2 linked regions of the Labilibaculum sp. DW002 genome follow. The protein of the gene in region 2 interacts with the protein of the main gene of each other region in a pairwise test. Links are inferred from orthologs where the notes say so. Each region holds a gene or a part of one and is shown on either strand. Other genes may lie near its edges.

Region 1 (3,284 bases), 350 kb from region 2 along the record:
TTTCGTAAACCTTATAATATTCACGAGTTGGATCATTCATAATCATTACCATCTCGTCTTTTGCAAATTCAGGAGCTACAAGAGCCATGAATTCCTGAGGCGTATATTTCTTAGCTTCGCTGATTTTGCCATCAGCATCTTTGTATCTCCAAGTGAAATCAACAGGAGGCTCACCCAAACAAAGTGCTAACATTCTGTACACAGACTTTAGCGCTTCTACTTTTGCAGCTTTCACTTCTTTTGCAGAAGCTTTATCAGCAACCAATTTACGAAGCTTATACCCTTCGCCTCTTAATTTCTCTTTTAACAGGCTATTGATTTCACGTGTCTTGTTACTTACTTTTGTTTCTGGCATTACTTCAGCAGGTACAACACCATATTTCTTAGCTACATTGAAAAATGAATTCCAAACACCACCATCATCAACAGGGCTTTTTAAGTAACGAACAACTTCTCTGTCGTCCATATCTTTATTAGCAGTAGCGATAATGTTCTCAAGGAATAGATTTGACTTTTCGAAGATATCCCAGAAGTAATTGTAGTTATGTGAAAAGTCGAAAGAGTTAAGGTTTAAATCTTTGATAACATTCGGACGAATCGTGTTCATTGATGTGAACATCCAGCAACGCCCAGAGCTCTTTTGGTTGGTAATACCTTTTACGGCAACTCTATACTTGAAAAAATGATCAGTTTTTCCAATTTTACTTCTGTTTAGAGAAAGCTCTCTAATGCTTTCCGAATTGGTAATTGCATTCTGAATTGCTGTATTTGATGCATCTAGAGAAAAACTAGATCGAATATCGTTTAACATTTTAGCATCTACAGTTCCCTTGTTTTGCCCCAAAGACATTCCGCAAAATGCCAAAGCCATAACAGGTACCAATAAAAATTTCTTCATCTGTTTTGTTTTAGTAGGTTGTTGTTCCAAAATTATTCTCACAAACTTAAATAATCTGATTCAAAATCACCCTTATTTCCACAAGAAAAGCCATCCTATTGGATGGCTTTTATATGAAATTATTCTATTTTTCTTAGATATGAATCACTTCATCATAAGCAGCTGCAGCAGCTTCCATTACCGCTTCACTCATGGTTGGGTGAGGGTGGATAGCTTTAATTAACTCGTGACCTGTTGTTTCAAGCTTACGAGCCGTAACCAATTCAGCAATCATTTCGGTTACGTTAGCACCTACCATATGCGCACCTAAAAGCTCGCCATATTTAGCATCGAAAATCAGTTTAACGAAACCTTCGTTTGCACCGGCAGCACTAGCCTTACCCGAAGCAGAGAATGGGAATTTACCCACCTTAATTTCGTGACCGGCTTCCTTAGCCGCTTTCTCAGTTAATCCCATCGAAGCAACTTCAGGTGTGGTATATGTACATCCAGGAATGGTTGTGTAGTCGATAGGCTCAACATTCATTCCCATAATTTTCTCAACACAACAGATCCCTTCAGCCGAAGCAACGTGAGCTAAAGCAGGACCTTCCAGAATATCACCAATAGCATAAACGCCTTCAACATTGGTACGGAAATAGTCATCAACAACAACACGTCCGTTTTTAGTTTCAACACCAGCTTCTTCAAGTCCAATGTTCTCGGTATTTGGTGAAATACCTACGGCAGAAAGAACAATCTCACATTCGTGAACTTCAATCTCACCTTTTTTATTCTTGATGTTTACTTTCAAGTCACCCTCTTCGCCTTCAACCGACTCAACTGAAGATTTCACCATGACTTTAATTTTATTCTTCTTGAAAGAACGTCCCATTTGCTTAGAAACCTCTTCGTCCTCAATAGGAAGAATGGTTGGCATAAACTCAACTAAAGTGACTTGAGTTCCCAAACTTGAGTAGAAGTAAGCAAACTCAGACCCAATAGCACCGGAACCAACAACAATCATCGATTTAGGTAATTTGTCAAGCGTTAGCGCCTTACGGTAACCAATGATTTTTTTACCATCCTGTGGTAAGTTTGGCAATTCGCGAGAGCGAGCACCTGTAGCTAAAATAATGTGCTTAGCCTCGTAGTTTGTTTTGCTACCATCTTCAGCTAAAACCTCCAGCTTTTTGTCAACAGTAAGTTTACCAAAACCATTGATCACAGTAACCTTATTCTTTTTAAGTAAGTACTGAATACCGGCACTCATCTTATTAGCAACCCCACGGCTACGCTCAACTATCTTTTCAAAATCAGGCTTAATTTCACCTTCAACAGCTATACCATAATCAGCAGAATGCTTCATATAATCGTAAACCTGAGCTGATTTTAATAAGGATTTGGTTGGGATACATCCCCAGTTTAAACAAATACCACCTAGTTCAGCACGTTCAACTACGGCAACGTTCATACCCAATTGTGCCCCTCTAATGGCAGCAACATAACCACCTGGTCCACTTCCTACTACTATTAAATCGTAAGTCATTTTTATTTGTGTTGTTTATATTTGTACAAGTATAGTTTACTAATTTAAATCTTCTTTTTTAATTTACCGTGATCTTATTTTCTCGTAAAGAATTATTCTTTCTTTTCACCGAAATCATAATTAACTGAATGATTTTAGCGACAACAAAAAGAATAACAAACGAAAAAATAATAGTGGCTCCCGATGGCGCATTGATCTCATATGAAACCAACAAACCAATAAAAGAACCTAAAATACCAAATCCTATTGAACCCAATATCATTTTCTTAAAATCGCTTGTAAACATCCCAGCAATGGTCTGAGGAATTGTGAGGAAAGAAATAACCAAAATAATTCCTACAACTCTTATGTTTAACACAATGGCTAAAGCCACTAATGATATCATTAAATAATTTAGAAACTGAACAGGAGCCTTTTGTGTTCGTGCAAATTCCTCATCAAAGGCAACAAATAGTATTGGCCTAATAAAAAAGATAAAGATGGTAATGGTAACAATACACAAAGCCAATAACAGATATAAATCTAAAGAGCCTACCGTTAATATATTTCCAAATAAGAAACTCATTAGGTTTGGGGCATAACCAGGTGTCATATAAATGAAAATGATACCCAGAGCCATACCAAGTGCCCAAAGAATACCAATAACTGAATCTTGCCGAACATCAGTTTTTTTCGATACCCATTCGATACCCAAAGCCGAGAATACACCAAATACCGCAGCGCCAAGTACAGGGTTCAAACCTAAAAACCAGGCGATGCCAATTCCCCCAAAGGATGCATGCGTTATACCACCACTAATAAATACAATACGGCGTGCGACAATATAAGTTCCAATTATACCACATGATATACTTGCCA
Region 2 (3,240 bases):
ATCAGTACATCAGTTCCGGTGAAGATAAATGGGGTGTTAAAAATGGACTCGTTCTATTCTTACCACATGGTTACGAAGGACAAGGTGCTGAGCATTCAAGTGCGAGAATGGAGCGTTTCTTAACGCTTTGTGCAAATAACAACATGCAAGTAATCAACCCTACGACTCCTGCAAACCATTACCATGCTCTGCGTCGTCAGGTTAAGCGAGATATTCGAATTCCATTAATTTGCTTTACACCTAAGAGTTTACTCAGACATGCAAGTTGTGTTTCGACCATGGACGAATTGGCCAATGGCAGATTCCAGGAAGTAATAGACGATAATGACGTTATTGCAGAAGAGGTAAGTCGTGTGGTTTTCTGTTCAGGAAAAGTTTATTACGATTTACTAGCTCAGAAAGAAGAACTATTTGCCCAAGATGTTGCACTGGTAAGGTTGGAACAATTGTATCCGTTCCCAAACAAGCAGATCAATCAGGTGTTGGAAAGATATCCAAACTCGATACTTCACCTTTGGGTACAAGAAGAACCTGAGAATATGGGACCATGGCAGTTCGTAAATTACAATATTGAAAATGTAGATTTAGCACCTATTGCTCGTATGGCTAGTGGTAGTACAGCTACCGGGCTTGCTAAAATTCACAATATTGGTCAAAACGAAATTATCCGTAAGGTTTTCAGAAGATGCGACTGTGACAGAGAACTCAAATATTGTGGCTTGCAATGTGTTGAAGGTGGATCTCATGAAGAAATTCTTCGACAGCACGAATATTTTGAACAAAAGAAGAGCAAGTTATTAATGTAGTAGTACAATCAAGAAAACAATCAATATAATGATCGACATAAAAATTCCCAGTCCGGGAGAATCCATATCAGAAGTTGAAATTGCCAATTGGTTTGTAGCCGAAGGTGATATTGTTGAAAAAGAACAAGAAATAGCTGAGATCGAATCTGACAAAGCAACACTTACACTTGTTGCTGACGAGGGAGGTAAAATATCTATTAAAGCAAATGAAGGTGACACTGTTGCTGTAGGATCGGTAGCTTGTACTATTGATACAAGTTTTGCTGGTGAAGCACCATCTACCAGTCCCAAAGCTGAGGCTAAAGAAGAAACGCCTAAAACTGAGACAAAAACCTCTGAAGCAGCTCCAATAAAATCTTCTGAAGAATTTAAGGATGTTAAGATTTCTCCTGTAGCCAAAAAACTAATGGAAGAGAATCAACTTTCTGTTGATGACGTTATTGCTGGTCTTCAGCGATTATCGAAGAAAGATATCGAGCAAGTTGTTAACAATAAAGAACAGGCTCCAGCAGCTATGGTGCAGCCAGAAGCTGTTGAACGCCATATCGACCGTAAGAAAATGAGTAATCTTCGTAAGAAGTTAAGTGCCCGTTTGGTTTCGGTTAAAAACGAAACAGCTATGCTTACAACCTTCAACGAGGTTGATATGTCAGCTGTTATGCAATTGAGAAAGAAATACCAGAAGCAATTTGTTGAGACTCATGATATCAAATTAGGATTCATGTCATTCTTTACCAAAGCTGTTAGTATTGCTCTTAAAGCTCATCCAGCAGTGAATTCTATGATGGATGGTGATGAGATTATCACACCAAACTATATGGATGTGGCCATGGCAGTACAAACACCAAAAGGTTTGATGGTTCCTGTTATTAGAGATACTCAAAACCTTAGCTTAGCAGAAATTGAAAGAGAGTTAATGCGTCTTGCCAATAAAGCGCGTTCCGGAAAAATCAGCTTAGACGAAATGACTGGTGGTACATTTACCATTACCAATGGTGGTGTGTTTGGATCACTATTAAGTACGCCAATCATCAATCCTCCTCAGTCTGGTATACTAGGGATGCACAATATTGTTGAGCGACCTATTGCTGTTAATGGTAAGGTTGAAATTCGCCCAATGATGTATATTGCTCTATCTTACGATCACCGGGTAATTGATGGTAAAGATTCGGTTGGATTCCTGGTGAAAATTAAGGAACTGATTGAAAACCCACACAAAATGCTATTCGACGGAAAAGATCCTGATAGCTTGTTATTAGGAATATAGAATTACAACATAGTCTATTAAGGCCAGATTCTCGATTGAGAATTTGGCTATTTTTTTACTTCAACTCTCCTTTAAGATATTTCTTCTTTTCCCTTCGTGAAAATTCCTGAGTAATAATTTCATCATTACATTCAGTCACATATTTATTTCTTGATAATAATGTAGCAGCAGCACCTTTATAATTAAATTTCGGGTTTACATAAGCCAAAGCATTTGCTTTTTTCACAACATCATTAAAATCATTTAAATTCTTCGTATTTAAATAATATATACAAAGATCTAATTTATAATTCACATCCTTTCCATTTCTACCAACGATACCAATTTCAGAATAAGGATATATCATTTGACCTTCTTCAACCTTAATACTTCCAGCTTTAAAACCAGAATATCTTGCCAACGTCCCATCCTTATGCTCTACGATCACTTCATTTTGACTTCTTTTGTAGTTGAAATTTTGAGTTGTATCTACATTAAATTCATCAACCACTTTAACTACTAATCCTTTTCGACAGGCAACAATTGATTCTGGATTTTCAACTACAAATCGATATGCCTTCCACGTTTCAGAAACTCCTTTCCCAAATGATCTATTCAAATTATTCAAAGAAATAGCTTCCAATTTCACATCATTTCTAAATGGAAGTAAATAAATAAAATCATCATTGATCTTTACATTAGGACTACCCAATTGATATATATAACTAAAAGAAAAACCTATACCTTGAGTAGCATCTCGAGGTTTCAAACTTATGGCCCTACCTGATAATCCACTAACCGTACTTTGGAAATTTGATTGAAATGAATTAGATAATTGTCTAAAAGTAAACTGAATACAATAAGTTCCATAACAATTTTTACGATAATTAAAATCAACGCTATTATCTGCATTTCGCTTAGTCTCAATCTCAATTAAATATTCTTGAGATTTTAATACAAAACTGTTTACACACAACACAAATAAAATTAACAAGATGATTTTTCTATTCTTCATATTATTTTTTTTAAGCGAATTAAATATACTCACAATAATCAAAAATACTGAACAGTACTAAATATTTATATTATTTCTAAGTAGCCTTTTTCACATCCAATAAACATCTCAAATCCTCTTCTTAACAGCAGTTTTGCATGATGTATATAATCAAATAAATAGAGATAGAACAA

Evidence for each region.
Region 1: the proteins of odhB (region 2) and lpdA interact in binary tests that used the Escherichia coli proteins (3 or more experiments, as listed by UniProt). The link is inferred for Labilibaculum sp. DW002 from one-to-one orthologs.

What each region holds. Positions count from the first base shown.
Region 1 is NZ_JAKJSC010000002.1:24,492-27,775, reverse strand. Bases 230-3,177 are described here. They hold lpdA (dihydrolipoyl dehydrogenase), read right to left. Parts: upstream 2,427-3,177; coding sequence 1,032-2,426; downstream 230-1,031. Other genes in these bases: L3049_RS11820 (metal ABC transporter permease), read right to left, coding at 2,485-3,177; L3049_RS11830 (C1 family peptidase), read right to left, coding at 230-898. Outside these bases: more of L3049_RS11830, read right to left, coding at 1-229; more of L3049_RS11820, read right to left, coding at 3,178-3,284. UniProt on the Escherichia coli protein: Lipoamide dehydrogenase is a component of the glycine cleavage system as well as of the alpha-ketoacid dehydrogenase complexes.
Region 2 is NZ_JAKJSC010000002.1:373,499-376,738, reverse strand. The notes cover bases 50-2,953. They hold odhB (2-oxoglutarate dehydrogenase complex dihydrolipoyllysine-residue succinyltransferase), read left to right. Parts: upstream 50-834; coding sequence 835-2,073; downstream 2,074-2,953. Other genes in these bases: L3049_RS13205 (M23 family metallopeptidase), read right to left, coding at 2,129-2,953; L3049_RS13215 (2-oxoglutarate dehydrogenase E1 component), read left to right, coding at 50-806. In the rest of the region: more of L3049_RS13215, read left to right, coding at 1-49; more of L3049_RS13205, read right to left, coding at 2,954-3,067. UniProt on the Escherichia coli protein: E2 component of the 2-oxoglutarate dehydrogenase (OGDH) complex which catalyzes the second step in the conversion of 2-oxoglutarate to succinyl-CoA and CO(2).